3 regions of the Pseudomonas fragariae (ex Marin et al. 2024) genome follow, and region 1 is predicted to be linked to each of the others. Evidence: predicted binding sites of a transcription regulator. Region 1 holds the regulator's gene; each other region holds the start of a gene.

Region 1 (6,830 bases):
GCGATGAGCTGGGCGCTGAAGCGGCCATCATCGGTAACCGGCGCATTGCCGGTGGCGTAGAGCTGACTGCCGCTCTGGATTACAAGCTGTCCGCCCTGGCACCGCGTGTGCCGAACATGGAGCTGGAAGACGAGTTGCGCAAGACTCAGTCGCGTATCGTTTCCGCCCAGGCCGAATTGAACAACCGCAGCGACAGCGATGCATCGATCAACCTGCAGCTGTTTTCCGGCAAGCCGGGCAACCCTGCCGAGACGCACATCGAGCCGACACTCGAAGAGCCGCCGCGTCCATTCGCGTATGCACCGCCACAGGCCGCCGAGCCTGCCATTGGCCAGCGCGCCTATGACTCGATGCGCTCCGAATTGAACGGCCTGCGTGAGCTGCTGGAAGTCCAGCTCGGCTCGCTGGCCTGGAACCAGCTGCAGGGCACTCGTCCGCAGCAGGCCAACCTGTGGCGACGCCTGCAACGTGTCGGCCTGTCCGGCCCGCTGTCACGCGACCTGCTGTCGATGATTCCGGAGATCGACGAGCCTCGTCAGGCCTGGCGCATGCTGCTGGCGCACCTGGCCCGCATGATCGCCGTCCCTGAAGTCGAGCCGCTCGAAGAGGGCGGCGTGATTGCAATGGTCGGTCCTGCCGGCATGGGCAAGACCACCACGCTGGCCAAACTGGCAGCACGTTACGTGTTGAAGTACGGCCCGCAGAATATCGCACTGGTCAGCATGGACAGTTTCCGCATCGGCGCGCAGGAGCAGCTCAAGACCCTTGGGCGCATCCTCAACGTACCGGTCACCCATATCGATCCTGGCCAGTCTCTGGTTCAGGCGCTGGAACCGCTGCTGCGCAAGCGCGTGGTGCTGATTGACACCGCCGGCCTGCAGGCCAGTGATCCTGCGCTGCGCATGCAGCTGGAAAGCCTCGCGGGTCGTGGCATCAAGTCGCGCAACTATCTGGTACTGGCAACCACCAGCCAGAAGCAGGTGCTGACAGCCGCGTATCACAGTTACAAACGTTGTGGCCTGGCCGGATGCATTCTGACCAAGCTTGATGAAACAGCCAGCCTCGGTGAAGTCCTGAGCCTGGCGATCAGTCACGAATTACCTGTGGCCTACCTCACGGACGGACCACGCATTCCTGATGACCTGCATACCCCGCGTCGTCATCAACTGGTAAGCCGCGCGGTGAGTGTGCAAATGCAGGATGAGCCTAGTGAAGAAGCAATGGCTGATATGTTTGCTGACCTCTATCACACCCCTGGCAAGAGAGTGGGTTAAGTGATGGATATTATTGGAATGTCCCTGCGTCAACGGTCTGCCATGCGGTGTTCATTTGCGCACGTGCAGCCCTCGATGTGGTTTCGGTCTACGCAAGACAAGGTAAAGAAATAACATGGGCAGCATGCATCCCGTACAGGTTATCGCGGTGACCGGTGGCAAAGGTGGCGTCGGTAAGACTAACGTGTCAGTGAACCTTTCACTGGCCCTCGCCGAGCTCGGCCGTCGCGTCATGCTGCTGGACGCCGATCTGGGTCTGGCCAATGTCGACGTGCTGCTTGGGTTGACGCCCAAGCGCACGCTTGCCGATGTCATCGAGGGGCGTTGTGAGTTGCGCGACGTGCTGTTGCAGGGGCCGGGCGGGGTTCGGATCGTACCCGCTGCGTCCGGCACCCAGAGCATGGTGCATCTGTCGCCCGCTCAGCATGCCGGCCTGATCCAGGCGTTCAGCGAGATTGGCGACAACCTCGATGTGTTGGTGATCGACACAGCCGCCGGTATCGGCGAGTCGGTGGTCAGCTTCGTGCGCGCCGCTCAGGAAGTGCTGCTGGTGGTGTGCGACGAGCCCACGTCGATCACCGATGCCTACGCCCTGATCAAACTGCTCAACCGCGATTACGGCATGAACCGCTTCCGGGTGCTGGCCAACATGGCACAGAGCCCGCAGGAAGGGCGCAACCTGTTCGCCAAACTGACCAAAGTGACGGATCGTTTTCTCGATGTTGCGCTGCAGTATGTAGGTGCCGTGCCGTACGACGAATGCGTACGCAAGGCTGTACAGAAACAGCGCGCCGTTTACGAAGCATTCCCGCGTTCCAAATGTGCACTGGCCTTCAAGGCCATTGCCCAGAAGGTTGATACCTGGCCGTTGCCAGCCAACCCGCGGGGTCATCTCGAGTTCTTCGTTGAGCGACTCGTTCACCAGACCAGTGCAGGGCCTGTGCAATGACTGCGAGCGGCTACCAGATGTACAGCAAGACTTCCCGTAATTCACAATACGAGTTGATCGAGCGCTATGCGCCCTTGGTCAAGCGTATCGCTTATCATCTGCTGGCGCGCTTGCCGGCCAGCGTGCAGGTCGAGGATCTGATCCAGGCCGGCATGATCGGCCTGCTTGAAGTCTCCACCAAGTATGATTCCACCAAGGGTGCGAGTTTCGAGACCTATGCCGGCATCCGCATCCGTGGTGCGATGCTCGATGAAGTGCGCAAGGGGGACTGGGCGCCACGCTCGGTACACCGCAATACGCGCATGGTGAGTGACGCAATTCGGGCAATTGAAGCTAAAACCGGCCGTGACGCTAAAGATCACGAGGTTGCGGCCGAACTCCAGTTAAGTCTCGATGATTACTACGGGATTTTGAACGATACCTTGGGCAGCCGCCTCTTCAGTTTCGACGACCTGCTGCAGGACGGCGATCATGAAGGGCTGCACGAGGATGGCGCAAGCGGTTCGCTTGAGCCGTCGCGCGACCTGGAAGACGAGCGCTTCCAGGCTGCGTTGGCCGATGCAATTGCCAATCTGCCAGAGCGTGAGCGTCTGGTGTTGGCGCTGTACTACGACGAAGAGCTGAACCTCAAGGAAATCGGAGAGGTTCTGGGGGTCAGCGAATCTCGGGTCAGTCAGTTACACAGCCAGTGCGCAGCTCGTTTGCGAGGGCGTTTGGGGGAGTGGCGAGCGCGTTGACAGGCAATGTGCGGTCTATGGCCGCGCGTTGACTGCAAGCCGGCTGTGCAGAGCGTTACGTGGTAACAGGATGGACCCGTCAGAAGCCTGTCAGGCATTGCCTTGATGGGCTTGTTTCTCAGGTCTTTGCCTGTTGTTGTGCCAAGCCCGTCGTCGTTTCGTACAGCCGGGGGTGTGCTGTGCCAGTATTGAGTGAACAGCGTGTTCAGGTGCTGAACGCGTTAAAGACTGCTTGGAGGTCGAATTGGACAAGAACATGAAAATCCTCATCGTTGATGACTTCTCAACGATGCGGCGGATCATCAAGAACCTTTTGCGTGATCTGGGGTTTACCAACACATCGGAAGCGGATGATGGTCTGACCGCATTGCCGATGCTGCAGAGCGGTGCCTTTGACTTTCTGGTGACGGACTGGAACATGCCTGGCATGTCCGGTATCGATCTGCTGCGCGAAGTCCGCAAGGACGAACGCCTCAAGAGCCTTCCCGTGCTGATGGTCACTGCCGAAGCCAAGCGTGAGCAGATCATTGAAGCTGCCCAGGCTGGGGTGAACGGTTATGTAGTCAAGCCATTCACTGCCCAAGCCCTGAAAGACAAGATCGACAAGATCTTTGAACGCGTCAATAGCTGATGCAAGCCGCGAGGGCGCTATGGATAACAATGATTCGATGGCCGACTTTGAGTCGACCTTAAAAAGACACGCGCAGGAACTTGTCACCAGCCTTGAAAAGGGTCGTTTCGGTGACGCTGTGCAACTGATCCACGAACTCAATCAGACACGCGACCGCGGCCTTTATCAGGAAGTGGGCAAGCTGACTCGTGAGCTGCACAGTGCAATCGTAAACTTTCACATTGATCCGCACATGCCTCAAGCCGAGGAAGTGTCGCAGATCACGGATGCTACCGAACGCCTGTCGTATGTGGTGAGGCTGACCGAGAATGCGGCCAACCGCACCATGGACCTGGTGGAGGAGAGTACGCCGGTCATGAACGGCCTGAGTTCCGACGCCAAGGCGTTGAGCGACGACTGGGGACGTTTCATGCGCCGCGAAATCGGTGCCGAAGAGTTCCGCGAGCTGGCCAAGCGGGTCGATGGTTTTCTGACGCGTACCGAGAAGGAAACCCATCAGGTTTCCGCACATCTGAATGACATTCTGCTCGCCCAGGATTACCAGGACCTTACCGGTCAGGTCATCAAGCGTGTGACGCAACTGGTCACTGAAGTCGAGAGCAATCTGCTCAAACTGGTGCTCATGGCCAGTCATGTCGATCGCTTCGCAGGCATCGAACATGACGAACAATCCATCCTCGATGAAAAAGATCCTAAAAAACATCTCGCGCAGGGTGAAGGTCCGCAGATTCATGCCGATAAACGTGAAGACGTCGTATCCGGACAGGATGATGTAGACGATCTGCTATCGAGCCTCGGCTTCTAAGGTCTGTTGACGGTTAATTTTAGGGAGCACCCCATGAGCTTCGGCGCCGATGAAGAAATCCTTCAGGATTTTCTGGTAGAGGCCGGCGAAATTCTGGAGCAGTTGTCAGAGCAATTGGTCGAGCTGGAAAGCCGACCGGATGATGCTGACCTGCTCAATGCAATTTTTCGCGGTTTTCACACTGTAAAAGGGGGCGCCGGCTTCCTCCAGCTCCATGAGCTGGTGGAGTGCTGCCACATCGCCGAAAACGTGTTCGACATCCTGCGCAAGGGTGAACGTCGCGTTGATTCCGAACTGATGGACGTGGTCCTGGAAGCACTGGACACCGTCAACAGCATGTTTGGTCAGGTACGTGAACGGACTGACGTAACCCCGGCGACGCCAGAACTGCTGGCCGCACTTGCGCGGCTGGCCGAGCCACAATCCGCCGACGAGGCCGTTGCCCCTGAGCCGGAGCCGGTGGTTGAAGTACAGGCTGCTGCTCCGGTTGCAGAACCGGCGGCTGGCGACGAGATTACCGATGATGAATTCGAGCAGTTGCTCGATTCGCTGCACGGCTCCAGCCCGGTGTCTGCAGCGCCTGCACAGACGCCAGCAGCAGCGGCTGCGCCGGCGGGTGATGAGATCACCGATCAGGAATTTGAATCCCTGCTTGATCAGCTGCATGGCAAGGGCAAATTTGCGGCCGATGCCGCAACCGCTCCGGCCCCTGCACCTGTGGCGCAGGGCAGTGCAGCGCCTGCCAGTGATGAAATCACCGACGACGAATTCGAAGCGTTGCTCGATCAACTGCACGGCAAAGGCTCGTTTGATGGCGCTGTAGCGGCTCCCGTAGCTGCGGCACCTGTAGCCGTTGCTGCCAAGGCACCCGCTGCTGCGGCTGCATCGGACGAAATCACCGATCACGAATTCGAAAGCCTGCTCGACGAATTGCACGGCAAGGGCAAGTTCGAGCCTGAGGCGATTGTTGCCAAGGCGCCTGCTCCGGCAGCCGCAGCGGCTGCTCCGCCACCGCCGCCTCCTGTTGCCAAGCCTGCTCCGGCGCCTGCTGCGAAAGCCGAGCCGGCCAAACCCGCTGCGGCTCCGGCCGCTGCGCGCGCTCCTGCACCCAGCGGCGAAAAGCCGGTGGCTACAGAGGCTGAAACCACGGTTCGTGTCGATACCGCCCGACTGGACGAGATCATGAACATGGTCGGCGAGCTGGTTCTGGTGCGTAACCGCCTGGTGCGGTTGGGTCTCAACAGCGGCGATGAAGCCATGTCCAAGGCAGTTTCCAACCTGGATGTGGTGACTGCCGATCTGCAGACTGCGGTGATGAAAACCCGCATGCAGCCGATCAAGAAGGTCTTCGGTCGTTTTCCGCGTCTGGTTCGTGACCTGGCTCGTCAGCTCAAGAAAGAGATCAACCTGGAACTGGTCGGTGAAGAGACCGACCTCGACAAGAACCTCGTAGAGGCGCTTGCCGATCCGCTGGTCCACTTGGTGCGTAACGCGGTCGACCACGGTATCGAAACGCCGGAAGAGCGCGAAGCCACGGGCAAATCCCGCGGCGGTCGGGTAATCCTTTCGGCAGAGCAGGAGGGCGACCATATCCTGCTGTCGATCTCCGATGACGGCAAGGGCATGGACCCTAACGTCCTGCGCTCCATTGCTGTGAAGCGTGGCGTCATGGACAAGGATGCAGCCGATCGGTTGAGTGACACCGACTGCTACAACCTGATCTTCGCGCCGGGTTTCTCGACCAAGACCGAGATTTCCGATGTGTCGGGTCGCGGTGTGGGCATGGACGTGGTCAAGACCAAGATCTCCCAGCTCAACGGTTCGATCAATATCTACTCGACCAAGGGCCAGGGTTCGAAGATCGTCATCAAGGTGCCGCTGACCCTGGCGATCATGCCGACCCTGATGGTGATGCTGGGCAACCAGGCCTTCGCTTTCCCGCTGGTCAACGTCAACGAAATCTTCCACCTGAACCTGTCGACTACCAACGTGGTTGATGGCCAGGAAGTAGTGATCGTACGTGACAAGGCCTTGCCGCTGTTCTACCTCAAGCGCTGGCTGGTCAGTTCAGCGGCTCACGAGGAGCAGCGCGAAGGGCACGTGGTGATCCTCACAGTCGGTACCCAGCGCATCGGCTTTGTCGTCGATCAACTGGTTGGTCAGGAAGAAGTGGTTATCAAACCGCTGGGCAAGATGCTGCAAGGTACGCCGGGCATGTCGGGCGCCACCATCACCGGTGACGGTCGCATCGCCTTGATTCTCGATGTACCCAGCATGCTCAAGCGTTACGCCGCACGGCGTATCTGAACCCGGGGTTGCGGGCAGCCTGGCTGCCTGCGACACCTATTGGAGTGTTTATGGCAGTCAAGGTCCTGGTGGTGGATGATTCCGGTTTTTTCCGCCGCCGCGTTACGGAAATTCTTTCTTCGGACCC
Region 2 (6,830 bases), 2.1 Mb from region 1:
TCGGCGAGCCATTCGTTGACAGTCTTGCCGTCGAGACGGCAGTAGTCGGAATGCATGTGCTGACCGAACGTGCGCTTGCGCTCGAGCATGGCGATCACTTCCTGCTCCAGGTCGAACGACTGGATCACCTGAGTTGAACCCATGCCCAGCTCATTGAGCCGGTAACCACTGGCGACACGACGGTAAAACTCGTCGCGTTCCTGGCCTACAGGCATCAGTTCAAGGACGCTCTGCGCAGCCTTGCGCGCATGACCGGTGCTGGCGTTGTCGATCGTCACATGCAGGGTGAAGTAGTAAGGGTCTATGCCCAGTTCATTCAGCTCGAATGACGTGATGAGCAAGTGCAGCGGCAGCTGTTCATAGCCCAGGTTGTAACCAATGACCTCGGGAAGGTACTGCTCGCTCAGTTGCCCCAGTGACAGCTGAATCGCACCCTGCAGGTAAGCGTCGTCTGCCAGTGGCGCGTTGGTATCGCAGTCCAGATCCGCCAGCAGTTTCCGGTACAGCGAGACATGATTCTGCGCCTGTTCGCCGTCACCGAGCTCTTCAAGATACGTACGAATCAGGCCGTGGAAGCGGTAGTCCGCCCAGCGCGGCAGCAATCCGTATAGCCAGGCGCCGTCGACCATTTTGGTCGGTGCGACCTGCTGAATGAAATACATCGCGTGCGCTTTGTTCTTGAAAAACCGTCTCGGTTTTCCTGCGCGGCGTTGCTCGAGATAGAGCGCATATTGATCAGCCACGACCCCTACGTTCTGCTCCATCCACTGTTCAAGCGCTTCAGGCTGGGCCGGAAGGTCGCAGTGTTCCCGCTCGGCCAGGGCCAGGCAGTGATTCAGAAACAGGACCGCATCGTGTTGATGTTCGGGAGCACGTTCATTCATCCATGATTGATAGACGGTTTTTGAACGGGCTTCTTCAACGACGGTTTTGACGACGGCATCGCCTGTCATCACTTGAAGAGACGTCATGAAAATCGTACCTCGGCAGTTGAACATCACGTTGACGCAGTCATTCGGGACTTTCTGTTTTTCTATGCAGCGTAGATAAGTGAGTGCCTCGGTACAGGGAAATTCAGCGTAATTTTCCGGGCGCCGATAGGTGGCGATCGTGCTTATTCCAGGGGGCGATGGTCGCGCGGAAAAAATGCATTGCCGGTTCGGGTTTACATCAGCATCAGGTGGCCGTGGTACCGGCGTATGCCGCGTCTGATCAAAAAGGCTGAACGCAGGTATTTGAAGCAGGTCGTAACGTTCATGTCGTCGATAACGATGACGTATTCAGCCCATAAAAGGATGACCGAAAATGACCAATTATTTTCGCATGAGCGCCATTGCCGTTGTACTTTCGCTAGGTTCGCAAATGGCTGTTGCTGCTCAGGACGCTGATGATTTCGTAGAAGACGCTTCTGCTAAAGGCATCGCCGAAGTTCAGGTTGGCAAGCTCGCACAGGATGAGAAAGGTGTCTCTGCAGATGTGAAGGAATTTGCAAAGCAGATGGTCACGGATCACACCGCTGCCAATGAGAAGCTGGCTGCAATCGCAAAAAGCAAGAACCTTGAAGTGTCCGAAGACCCTATGCTGATGGACAAAGCCAAGGCAATGATTCTGGAGATGCGCGAGAAGTCGTTCGACCAGGCTTATGCCAACAATCAGGTCTCCGCGCATGAGCAGGCGATCAAGCTGTACAAGGAAGAGGCCGAGAATGGCAAGGATCCAGAGCTGAAGGCGTTTGCAAAGGCAACGCTGCCTACGCTGGAGAAGCATCTGGAGCATGCGAAAAAACTCGCTGCTGCGCATGGCGGTGATGCTGCCAAGAAGTAATTCCACTAGCCCGCATGACGGGATCTACACCCTGTAGACCGTCATGCGGCTGACGCTGTGAACCATGATTACTTTTTCGAAGTGGCCGCCTGGGTTCCGCCCTGTTCGGCGATCTCCGTGAGCTTTTCGTCTGCGCCTTTTTCTTCCGCCAACGTTGCACTCAACAAAGCGGCTGCCTCTTTCATATTTAAATGTCTGGCCATTGCGATGAGTGTGCCGTAACTGGCGATCTCGTAATGTTCGACCTTCTGGCATGCCCCGATCAACGCGGCATCGAGCACTGCACCTTTTTCGATCTCTTCCAGCAATTCCTTGCTTTCTTCGATCAGACCTTCCATGGCCGCGCACTTCATGCGTTTCAGCTTCAGACCAGCGCCTTCCACCAATTCATCGATACGATCGATCTGAGCCTGAGTTTCTTCAAGATGAGCCTTGAAGGCTTCTGCCAGCAGTGGATTGGTCGAAGCGCGTGCCAGACGCGGGAGTGCTTTGGTAATTTGCTTTTCAGCGCTGTAAACGTCTGAAAGTTCGTGAATGAACAAATCTTCTATCGTCGTGCGAGTCATGTTCTTGCCCTTTTCAGCGAAGAGAGACTTGTCCACAGGCGAGCGGATTGCCTGCTGGCCTGTGGACAAGTCGGGTTTGATGCGCTGTGAGATCAGCGCCGTGGCAGGTTGTTTTCAAGCAGGGTTCCAACGCCGAAACCCTTGATCGCCATCACCACCTGGAAGCCTCGGCGTGCACGCAGCGCCTGGGCTTCGAAGGCACGAAGCCCTTTTACAAATACCGCGTCGCTCAAGGCGGTATCGAACTCGCCCTGCGGCGAAGGGGATGTGCTGGAGCGAAGTTTCTTCATGATTCCATTCTCCTGAACATAACAAGGGTTGCCGTTTCAGGCATCTTTGCCCTGGACCAGACCAGAACCCAGGTCCGCCCCGGTGATCGGGTTGGCGGCCGGGTCGGACTGGGTCCGTTCCTTCATCATTTCCAGCGCCTCGGTGTCCTTTTCATTGAGCGTGACCGAGGCCGTACCATCGCCGCCATCGACAGCCGCTTGTGGCGATTCCACATACTCCCAGTCGCCGCCTTGATTCCAGGCGCCGCGTACATTGGATTCGCCGGACATGTTGAAGTACTTGTTGGTGAATTCCGGCATGCCCGGCAGCTTGCCCTGCGGGAAGTTGGGCTGGATGGCGTGCAGGGCTTTTTCAAACGACAACTGGTGTGCGATTTCCCGAGTCATGAGAAAGCCCAGCGCTTCTTTAACGCCAGGGTCATCGGTCACGTTCATCAATCGCTCGTAAACAATCTTGGCTCTTGATTCTGCGGCGATGTTGGAACGGAAGTCCGCTGTTGGTTCGCCGATGGTATCGATATAAGCCGCTGTAAAAGGCACACCGGCAGAATTGGTCAGCGGCGCACCGGAGCCGTATAGCAGGCTGGTGATATGTGAGTCATTGCCATTACCGTTGATAGCGCGATACAACTCGCCTTCTTCTTCGATGCCTTCAGCCAATTGACCTTTGGCGCCCTTATTGAGCATGACAATAATGGAACCGACGATTTCAAGGTGGCTCAGTTCTTCGGTGGCGATATCCATCAGCAGGTCCTTACGGCCTGGATCTTCTTCACTCAACCCTTGAGTGAAGTAGCGGCCGGCGGCGGCCAGTTCACCCTGAGCCCCACCGAACTGCTCAAGCAGAAGGTTGGCCAGTCCAGGATTGGGTCTTGCTACGCGTACGGTATATTGAAGTCGCTTGTTATACATGAACATGTCGTATCCTCAGGCTTTGATCTCTCGGGAAGCGTCAACCCATGTGCATGGGCTCGATTCAACGCAGTCACAGGTTATGAGAGACTGAGGAGCACGATCGTTACTGCTAACTTTTTTAAAGAGGACCGACGGTGTTTAAACTGCCGTTCAATAGAATTTTATTATTCCCTATGCTGCGCTGAATGTCCGTTCATCGTGGCGGAGAAGCCTATTTTAACCGGCTCGGCGGCCGTCACTGTTTCCCGCTGAAAACAGCGTAAAAGTGCAGTTATAAACAAACTCTATCGCCAACTAAACCCTAGGGTTCAGTTATAAAGATACATCAGGTTATGGCTAAATGATATCATTTAAATGATGGCATTAATATTTTGAATTTTTTGAAACTGCTGTGATCTGTTTTGCGAGTCGACAAAGCAGGAGCACCACAATGGCTGATGAAAAACACTACCGTATCGATTACCTGCTGCATGGCAGTTACAAGACGTTCTACATAAGAGCAGGCGCCATGGACAATAAAGAGGCCTGGCACTGGGCTTCAGTGGATGCCGGGTTCGGTGCGATCCCCAAGTACCGTTCCGACCCGGTGCCGAAGCTGAGCAAGCCTCAGGCGGAAAAGCTCGGTTTGTCGAACGTGGAGTGGGCGAGGGCTTGAAGAGCCCTCGATCACCTCGATACGACACCTACCGTCGTGCGTCACGATGTCGCACGACGGTATTTCTCTTTTGCAAAGTCTACGGTCGCCAGACTGTCAGATGAACAGTTGTTTCCCGCCTGATTGACCTGAATACCCTCATTCGAATCATGCCTGCCGCAAGCGTATTAGCGGTAAAGCGCTCTCGCCCGCCATTCGCCCCATGATCCTGACCTCACGTTAACCGTGGCTTGGTCGATAGCCCGGGTATCAGGCTATAGCACCCATTGAACTTCCTGACAGGCCACTGCTCTCAAGTGATGTCAATGTGCCTCTATCTGAATGGATGACCTCGTTCAGCACGGCATAGCTGCCCTGTACTACCCGTGATGCAAAGAAAGGAGCTTTTCCGCCCGGATCGGACACCCTAATTAAAAAGAGAACACTATGAACATCCTTTCGCCTGGTATCTACCTGACCAATCGCCTGCGTTTCCCTGCCAAGTTTGCCGTTTTAGCCATCATTATCGTTATCCCGCTGATCGTTCTCGGTCTTCGGGTTTTCAACAGCCTGAATGCAAGCATCGACACGGTCGCGCAAGAGCGCGTCGGCCGTGAATACCTGCAATTGACCACCCCCGTGCTGCGAACTTCCATGCTCCAGCGCGCGGCCAGTAACCGTCTGCTCGCCGGCGATGCCTCTGCCGCTCAGGATGTGATCAGCAATCGCGCTCAGCTCGAAACCGCTCTTGCCAATCTTGCCGACATGGACGCACGCCAAGGGCAGCAGCTGGAAACCGAGAACCGCGTACAGCGCCTGCGTGAAAGCACCCGCTCCCTGATGGACAGTATCAAGCCAGGCCTGTCGCAGGATGAAGTATTCGCCCAGTGGAACGAGCAACTGGCCCAGACTCTCAACTTTATCTACTACGTCTCGGCGACCTCAGGCATGGTGCTGGACGAAGATTACGCCTCGCTGTTTCTGATCGACCTGAGCACCATCCGTATGCCTCGGGAAATCAACGTCGCCGGTCAGATCCGCGGCATCACGGCAGGTTTGGTAACCGGTCAGGGGCTGAGTGTATCGATGCGCGGCTCGCTGGAAAGCCTGCTGAAGATCGAACTGCAATTTCGGGCGGAGCTGGAGCAAAGCATTCGACTGCTCAAGCGCCGTTCGCCAGAGCTGGCCGCGCGCATCAGTGACCCGATCACTGCCGCTACTGCAGCGATGGACAGCTTTCGCGGCGACCTGCACGCGTACGTAAAAGGCACAGAGTTTTCGGTGCAGCAGGGTCAGGCGCTGAGTGCGCGCGGCAACGTGGTTGTCTCGGGCCTCTACAAGGCTCAGGACGAAATTCAGACCGCGCTTCAGGATGAGTTGAATTCTCGCTACGACGCCCTGGTGCTGCAACGCGAAGTCGTGATTGCCATGTGCGTGATCATGGGTTTGTTGCTGCTCTACGCGTTCTGCAGCATCTACCGCGCCTTGCGCCTGACCATCGACAGCCTGCTGGGCGTTACCCGACGTCTGGGCGAGGGCGATCTGAGTGCACGCGTAGCGGTCGTCAGCAAGGACGAAGTGGCGGATATCGCCAACGGCCTGAACCTGATGGCCGACGCCTTCGCCAGCTCCATCTCGCACATGGACCGCACCTCTTACGAACTGACGGATGTAGCGTCCCGGCTGGGCGCATCCATCGGCCTGGCCAAGCAGTCGATGAACGCGCAGCAGGCTGAAACGGAGCAAGTGGCGACCGCGATCAACGAGATGACCGCGAGCGTCGCCGATGTGGCGCAGAACACCGAAGGTGCTGCGCTGGCCGCCGATGAAGCGAATACTGCATCGCGTAACGGCCTGCGCATCATGCACCAGGCACACTCGACCATTCAGGCGCTGGCCGAAGAAGTGGAACTCAGTGCCCAGAAGGTCCAGGCGCTGGCCCTGCACAGTCAGTCGATTGGTGGTGTTATCCAGGTCATCAGCACCATTGCCGATCAGACCAACCTGTTGGCCCTCAATGCCGCCATCGAAGCTGCACGGGCAGGTGAGCAGGGTCGCGGATTTGCCGTGGTGGCTGATGAAGTCCGCACGCTGGCTTCGCGCACTCAGGCGTCGACCGAAGAAATTCGCGGCATCATTCAGCAACTGCAAGGTGCGACCGACGCTGCCGTGCAGCAGATGCAGGCCGGGCAGCAGAAGGCTCATGCGTGCATCAGTGCCGCCAGCGATGCCTCGGGCAGCCTGTCGAGCATCAGTCAGGGCGTGGAGCGTATCGTCGAGATGAACACGCAGATCGCCAGTGCCGCCGTGCAGCAGCATGCGGTCTCCGAAGACATCAACCGCAATGTCATGGAGATTCGTAACAGCTCCGGTACGTTGATGCTGGGTATCGACAACAACGCGGTTACCGCCGATGAACTGGCGCGGGTCGCCAGCGACATGCGCAATGTCGTGGCGCGTTTCAAACTGATTGCCTGATTGAATCGGGGGCTGTTCAGCCCCCGATTTCCCTCCCGAATCGGCGCGCTCGCGCGGATTGCCTTTTTCCGATCAAGTTTTGCTCTTCTGCGGCCGATAGCTCTGGCGCGCGGGTTTGCTGTC
Region 3 (6,830 bases), 3.1 Mb from region 1:
TTGCAGCGCATTGGCGGTGAGGGGCAGCAAGGCCAGCAGCAGGATGGGCAGGAGCTTCACAGGTCGATCCTCGATAAAAGCAGCGCCTGCGGACATTTATCGCACGCGATCAAAAAATGAATTGCCAGTCTACACCCCTGCATTCACTCTTCCAGTCATGGCAACTTGAACGCTAAGCTTGGCCCTATGGATGACTCAGACTACCTGCGCCTGTTGACGATCCAGGCCGAACAAGCCAACGCCTTTCTTTCCAATGCGCGGAAGTGGGAGCGTGAGCGCTGGGTTTGTCAGCGCCTGTTGCAGGGGCTGAACATTGCCCATCGCAATGAGGACTTCACGCCTGCCACTCAGGAGCCGCCGGATGTGCTGTTTCGTGACGGGCGCTTCGAGGTGTTTTTCGTGCTGGATGAGGGGCGGCGTCTTAATGACGAGTGGCGCGAGGAGTTGGCGCGACGACGAAGCGCGTTCTCGTTGAGCCAACTGGTACGTCGGGAGGCCAAGCCCAAGCGGATTCCGGCCTCTGACCTGCTGCACCGACTCGCCCCTACCCTGCGCAAGAAATCCACCAACTATCGCGAACGCGGCATTGATCTGGGCGGGCTGGATATCATCGCCTTCGCCAGCCTCAAGCGCGAGGTGCTGGACCTCAACAGTCACTTTCCACCACCGACCGAGTACTTGCGTCAGGGCTGGCGCTCGTTGTCGCTGGTGGGGCCGACCTTCGCTCGGGTATTGTTCGCGCATCCGGGCGCTCCGGATTTTCTGCGTACCAATCTGGGGCGCAGTGTCGTTTTCGATGTTGGAATCAGTTTATGAGCCCCTTGCAGGAACTGCTGGCCGATGTGCCTCAACAAGGTCGTGTGCGCTGGATCGGCGTGCGTCCGCAATCGCGGGTCGAGATGATCGAGCTGGATGCCGTGGAAGCACGTCGTGAAGCAGGTCTGACCGGCGATCACTCGCGGCCCGGCCCGCGCAATGCGCGGCAGGTGACGTTGATCCAGTGGGAACATCTGGCAGTGGTTGGCTCGTTGCTGAACCGCGCGGCGGATAACCCTATCGTGCCGCAGGATTTGCGGCGCAATCTGGTGATCAGCGGCATCAACCTGTTCAGCCTGAAGAATCGACGTTTCCGGATCGGTCAGGCGATTTTCGAAACCACCGGCTGGTGTCAGCCGTGTGCGCGACTTGAGCAGCGTCTTGGTCACGGGACGTTCCAGGCGGTGCGCGGGCATGGTGGAATCACTGCGCGAGTGTTACAAAGCGGAATCATCCGCCTGGACGATACGCTGCAGGTCGAGCCGCTGGAAATCACCGATCCCTGGCCCCCTGCCCGACAGCACGCCTGAGACAAGGGATAAATTGAGCAGACACCTGAACCCGGAACCGCAAAGGTGTGTCGAAGAGTACCTTCAGGCACACCGGCATCCAGTCGAGCGCAGGCCGCTCCTGACCCGGGCAGTGTGGTGATGAACCCTTTATTGAGCCTTCTGACGCTATGAGCTGCCTTGCGCTCGCGAAGATCGAGCTCCCCCCGAATTCCTTAAACCTTCCGAGTAATCCTTATGACGCATCGTATTGTTATCGTTGGCGGAGGCGCTGGCGGTCTGGAGCTGGCTACCAGTCTGGGCAAGACCCTTGGCAAGAAAGGCACGGCCAGTGTCACGCTGGTTGATGCCAACTTGACGCATATCTGGAAACCGCTGTTGCACGAAGTGGCTGCCGGTTCGCTCAACTCGTATGAGGACGAGCTGAACTACGTGGCTCAGGCCAAGTGGAACAACTTTCAGTTTCAGCTCGGGCGCATGACCGGTCTGGACCGCGCCAGCCGCCAGATTCATCTGGCCGAGACGCTGGATGAAAACGGCGCAGAACTGGTTCCGGCACGCAGCCTGGGTTACGACTCGCTGGTCATCGCCGTGGGCAGCACCACCAACGACTTCGGCACCAAGGGCGCGGCAGAGCACTGCCTGTTTCTTGACAGCCGCAAACAGGCCGAGCGCTTTCACCAGCAACTGCTCAACCACTACCTGCGCGCCCACGCCGGCCAGGCCGACAGCGCGCAGGAAATCACCGTGGCCATCGTGGGTGCCGGTGCAACCGGTGTCGAGCTGGCGGCAGAGCTGCACAACGCGGCACATGAGCTGGCGGCTTACGGGCTGGGTCAGATCAAGCCGGAAAACCTGCGCATCACGGTGATCGAAGCCGGGCCACGGGTGTTGCCCGCGCTGCCCGAGCGCATCGGCGCGCCGGTGCACAAGACGCTGGAAAAGCTCGGCGTGACGGTACTGACCAATGCAGCAGTCAGTGAAGTGACGGCTGATGGCTTGATCACCGCTACCGGGCAGGTCATCCCGGCCAGCCTGAAGGTCTGGGCGGCAGGTATTCGTGCCCCGGCCTTCCTGCATGAGCTGGATGGCCTGGAAAGCAACCGGATCAATCAGTTGCAAGTGTTGCCGACGCTGCAAACCACCCGTGACGAAAATATCTTCGCCTTCGGTGACTGCGCGGCCTGCCCGCAAAAAGGCACCGACCGCAACGTCCCGCCGCGCGCTCAGGCCGCCCACCAGCAGGCATCCTTGCTGGTCAAATCGCTACGCTTGCGGATTGAAGGCAAGACATTGCCGGAGTACACCTACAAGGACTACGGCTCGCTGATCTCGCTGTCGAGCTTCTCGGCCGTCGGCAATCTGATGGGTAACCTGATGGGCAGCGTGATGCTTGAAGGCTGGCTGGCGCGGATGTTCTACGTGTCGCTGTACCGCATGCACCAGATGGCGCTGTACGGCACCTTCCGTACCCTGATGCTGATGCTGGGCAGCAAGATCGGTAAAGGCACCGAGCCGCGGATGAAGCTGCACTAAGCCACACCAGACGAGAGGCGTACGGGAAAACACTATCGTGCCCATGCTCCGTAGCGTGAGGAACGATCATCTCGACTATCGTGCGGCGCTCTGCGTCGCATGCCATTCCGGACGCTCCGCCTCCTCTTGACGACGCAGAGCGTCGTGAACTGCATTCCCACGCTGGAGCGTGAGGAACGATCACCCCACTATCGTGCGGCGCTCTGCGTCGCATGCCTTTCCGGACGCTCTGCGTCCTCTTGCGACGCGGAGCGTCGTGAACCGTATTCCCACGCTGGAGCGTGCGGAACGATCATCTCACTATCGTGCGGCGCTCTGCGTCGTATGCCATTCCGGACGCTCCGCGTCCTCTTGCGACGCGGAGCGTCGTGAACTGCATTCACACGCTGGAGCGTGCGGAACGATCATCTCACTATCGTGCGGCGCTCTGCGTCGCATGCCTTTCCGGACGCTCTGCGTCCTCTCCCTAGTGAATCCGGCTGTTCTGCCAACGCGTTCGCTGCGCCGACTTGCGATGCCCCGAATACCCGCTATTTTTAACAGGATCGGGTTGTGCGCCAAGCGACCGGACGGAAGGCTCTCGTACTGGTATCAAGTTTGTCTGCGGCGCGCAGATAACCATTGAGTCGTGTACAACGCTGCACTGTTCAGGGATCGAACCCATGATGTCGAATCAATACAGTAGTGCTCCTGCAGAAAATCATCCGCGTTTCATCTGGTTCTCACTCATTCCTGTCATACCCGCCATTGCCTGGATTCTCACGCAGTTCGGCACGGGTACGGCCAATCTGGTGGCGTGTGCTGCACTGCTGGCGATCGGTCTCGGCGCCTGTGCCTTGGCCGCCCGCTCCCAACAGACCCAAGTGCGCCGCGCCGTGGCTCAGGCGCTGGATCACCACCAGGCGCATAGCGCTCAAAGCAGCGCAATGGCGTCCAATGTCCAGTTCAATGAAATCCTCCTCGGTGCCATGCCGATCTGGGCCAAGCAGGTCGAGAGCTCGCGCCAGCAGACCGAAACCGCGATTGTCGAATTGAGCACGCGTTTCATGGGCATTTCCGAGCGCCTGCAGGAAACCGTGCAGGCGTCGCAGCACGCTGCCGGTGAGCTGGACGGTCAGAATGCCGATGGTGCGCTGAAAGTGTTGTCGCAAAGCGACAGCGAACTAAGCCGGGTAATCGACTCGCTCAAATCCACTCAGGCCAGCCGCGACCAGACGCTCTCCCAGGTGCGCAGCCTCACCGCCTACACCGGCGAATTGCGCACCATGGCCGCCGACGTTGCGGCGATTGCCGCACAGACCAACCTGCTGGCCCTCAACGCGGCCATCGAGGCGGCGCGTGCCGGTGAAGCGGGTCGCGGCTTTGCCGTGGTGGCCGACGCGGTGCGCAGCCTGTCGAGCAAGTCCAGCGAAACCGGTCAGCAGATGTCCGCCAAGGTCGACATCATCAACAACGCCATCACCCAGCTGGTGCAGGCCGCATCGAGCGGTGCCGATCAGGACAGCCATTCGGTGGCCGCTTCCGAACAAAGCATTCAGAACGTACTGGAGCGCTTCCAGAGCATCACCGGTCGTCTGGCCGAGTCCGCCGACCTGCTCAAGCAGGAGAGCTACGGGATTCGCGACGAAATGACCGAGGTCCTGGTGAACCTGCAGTTTCAGGACCGGGTCAGCCAGATTCTCGCCCACGTACGCGACAACATCGACTCGCTGCACGCGCACCTTCTGCAGGCTAGCCAATCCCCTGATGAGGCGGTCGCCATCGACGCCCGGCAATGGCTGGCGCGCATGGAGTCCACCTACGCGACCGACGAGCAACGTCGCACTCACCGAGGTGAATCGGCAGCACAGCAGGATTCGCAGGAAATCACGTTTTTCTAGGAGTAAATCATGGCTAAGAGTGTATTGGTGGTCGACGATTCAAGCAGCGTCCGGCAAGTCGTCGGTATCGCGCTGAAGAGTGCCGGATACGACGTTATCGAAGCCTGTGACGGGAAGGATGCACTGGGCAAGCTCACCGGGCAGAAAGTGCACCTGATCATCAGCGACGTTAACATGCCGAACATGGACGGCATTACTTTCGTCAAGGAAGTGAAGAAGCTGGCCAGCTACAAGTTCACGCCCATCATCATGCTGACCACAGAATCCCAGGAATCGAAAAAGGCCGAAGGTCAGGCCGCAGGCGCCAAGGCGTGGGTCGTCAAACCGTTTCAGCCGGCACAAATGCTCGCAGCGGTTTCCAAGCTCATCCTGCCCTGAGACCCAGGTCCCTGGAGGCCAGCATGCCCACGCCAGACGAGAGCGCCAACGACACTGCACGCGTGCAGATCGACGGCGAGTTGACGATCTACACCGTGACCGAACTGGCCGCCAGGCTATTGCCACAGATCGGCGCTGCGGCACGCCTGGAAGTTGACCTTTCACAGGTCACCGAGATGGACGGCGCCGGCCTGCAACTGCTGGCAGTGATCCAGCGTGAAGCCGGCAAGACCGGGACTTCGCTGCACCTGACCGGGCAAAGCAAGGCAGTCAGTGAAACCTTCGAGTTATGTAATCCGGGTGTCGTGCTGTAGCGCGTCCATTTGCAGTACTGCCCAGTGATCGATCAAGGAAGTCATCGTGAGTATTAATCTCGATCAGGCACAGCAGACGTTCATCGTTGAAGCGCGAGAGCTTTTGCAGGCCATGGAGGAATCCCTCCTGCAACTCGAAAGCGAGCCCGGCGACCTGGACGCGATCGGCGCGGTCTTCCGCGCAGCGCACACCATCAAAGGCTCGGCCGGACTGTTCGGGCTGACGCCTATCGTCAGTTTTACTCACATCGTCGAGGACGTACTGGATCGCCTGCGTGAAGGCAGTGTTTCGGTGAACGCCGAGCTGATCGCCGTGCTGCTCAAATCCGGCGATCACATGCTTGAGTTGATCGACGTGGTCGCCAGCCGTGGCGAGCAACTGCAGCAACCTGCACTGGAGCGCGAGGCAGCGCTGCGTCAGGCGTTGCAGGTCTTCCAGGCACCGGCCAGCGCCAGCGCCGCTGACATCGCAAGTGCGCAGGTCGTCAGCGATGATGAACAGTCAGCCGACGTGCTCTGGCATATCTCGCTACGTTTTGGCGTGGATGTGTTTCGCAACGGCATGGACCCGCTGTCGTTCCTGCGCTACCTCAATACCCTGGGGCAGATGGTCCAGGTCACGACGCTGACTGACAGTATTCCAACAGTTGAGGCGTGGGACCCGGAATCCTGCCACCTGGGTTTCGAAATAGATTTCCGCTCGGCCGCCGGTCACGCCGCGATCAACGAAGTCTTCGATTTCGTGCGTGAAGACTGCGCCGTGGAAATCACCCCGGTGAACGAGACGCCAGACCACGTCGGGCCTACCGGTACCGAACTGGTCTCGCAGCCCGAGCACAGCCATGTGGTGGCCAGCGGCGAACTGCTGGGCGATCAGCGCGCAGTGCCACGTACGCCGGCAACGGCAACGGCAACGGCTGTGGAGCGCCCCGTCTCGGCCAGCGAGCAGAAAAACAAGGATGGCCGCTATGTGCGCGTCAACGCCGACAAGCTCGACGAGCTGATCAATCTGGTCGGCGAGCTGGTCATTGCCAGCGCCGGCGCCAGCCTGCTGGCCAAGTCGTGCGACAACGACCCGCTTCAGGAAGCCAGCTCGACGGTGTCGGGGCTGGTCGAGCAGATTCTGGATGGCGCGCTGCACCTGCGCATGATCCCCATCGGCGACACCTTCAATCGCTTCCGCCGCGTGGTGCGCGATGTCAGCCAGGAACTGGGCAAGGACATCGACCTGATCATCAATGGTGCGGAGACCGAACTGGACAAGACCGTCGTCGAAAAGATCGGCGACCCGCTCATGCACCTGCTGCGTAACTCCATGGACCACGGCATCGAGAGCGCCGAAGCACGTCGCGCGGCAGGCAAGCCGGCCAAAGGTCATTTGAGCCTCAACGCGTACC

What was found. The regulator FliA, encoded in region 1, starts transcription of late flagellar genes. The targets are predictions, from matches to a motif close to CTAAAGTTTNNNNNNNNNNNGCCGNTAA.
Region 2: the regulator FliA is predicted to act here: its motif matches at 4,464-4,491, upstream of AC54XV_RS26920 (methyl-accepting chemotaxis protein).
Region 3: the regulator FliA is predicted to act here: its motif matches at 3,452-3,479, upstream of AC54XV_RS04545 (methyl-accepting chemotaxis protein).

The regions. Positions count from the first base shown of each region.
Region 1 is NZ_CM184369.1:4,110,937-4,117,766, reverse strand. Features, by position in the region: gene flhF (flagellar biosynthesis GTPase FlhF) at 1-1,274, shown strand, start outside; gene fleN (flagellar synthesis regulator FleN) at 1,390-2,223, shown strand; gene fliA (RNA polymerase sigma factor FliA) at 2,220-2,960, shown strand; gene AC54XV_RS17670 (chemotaxis response regulator CheY) at 3,217-3,591, shown strand; gene AC54XV_RS17665 (protein phosphatase CheZ) at 3,611-4,396, shown strand; gene AC54XV_RS17660 (chemotaxis protein CheA) at 4,430-6,703, shown strand; gene AC54XV_RS17655 (protein-glutamate methylesterase/protein-glutamine glutaminase) at 6,754-6,830, shown strand, end outside.
Region 2 is NZ_CM184369.1:6,172,521-6,179,350, reverse strand. Features, by position in the region: gene AC54XV_RS26950 (iron-containing redox enzyme family protein) at 1-971, opposite strand, end outside; gene AC54XV_RS26945 (DUF4142 domain-containing protein) at 1,306-1,824, shown strand; gene AC54XV_RS26940 (YciE/YciF ferroxidase family protein) at 1,893-2,390, opposite strand; gene AC54XV_RS26935 (hypothetical protein) at 2,483-2,680, opposite strand; gene AC54XV_RS26930 (manganese catalase family protein) at 2,717-3,598, opposite strand; gene AC54XV_RS26925 (DUF6555 family protein) at 4,026-4,250, shown strand; gene AC54XV_RS26920 (methyl-accepting chemotaxis protein) at 4,677-6,707, shown strand.
Region 3 is NZ_CM184369.1:1,011,842-1,018,671, reverse strand. Features, by position in the region: gene AC54XV_RS04565 (hypothetical protein) at 1-60, opposite strand, end outside; gene AC54XV_RS04560 (DUF1780 domain-containing protein) at 187-816, shown strand; gene AC54XV_RS04555 (MOSC domain-containing protein) at 813-1,346, shown strand; gene AC54XV_RS04550 (NAD(P)/FAD-dependent oxidoreductase) at 1,563-2,861, shown strand; gene AC54XV_RS04545 (methyl-accepting chemotaxis protein) at 3,524-4,741, shown strand; gene AC54XV_RS04540 (response regulator) at 4,751-5,119, shown strand; gene AC54XV_RS04535 (STAS domain-containing protein) at 5,143-5,433, shown strand; gene AC54XV_RS04530 (chemotaxis protein CheA) at 5,480-6,830, shown strand, end outside.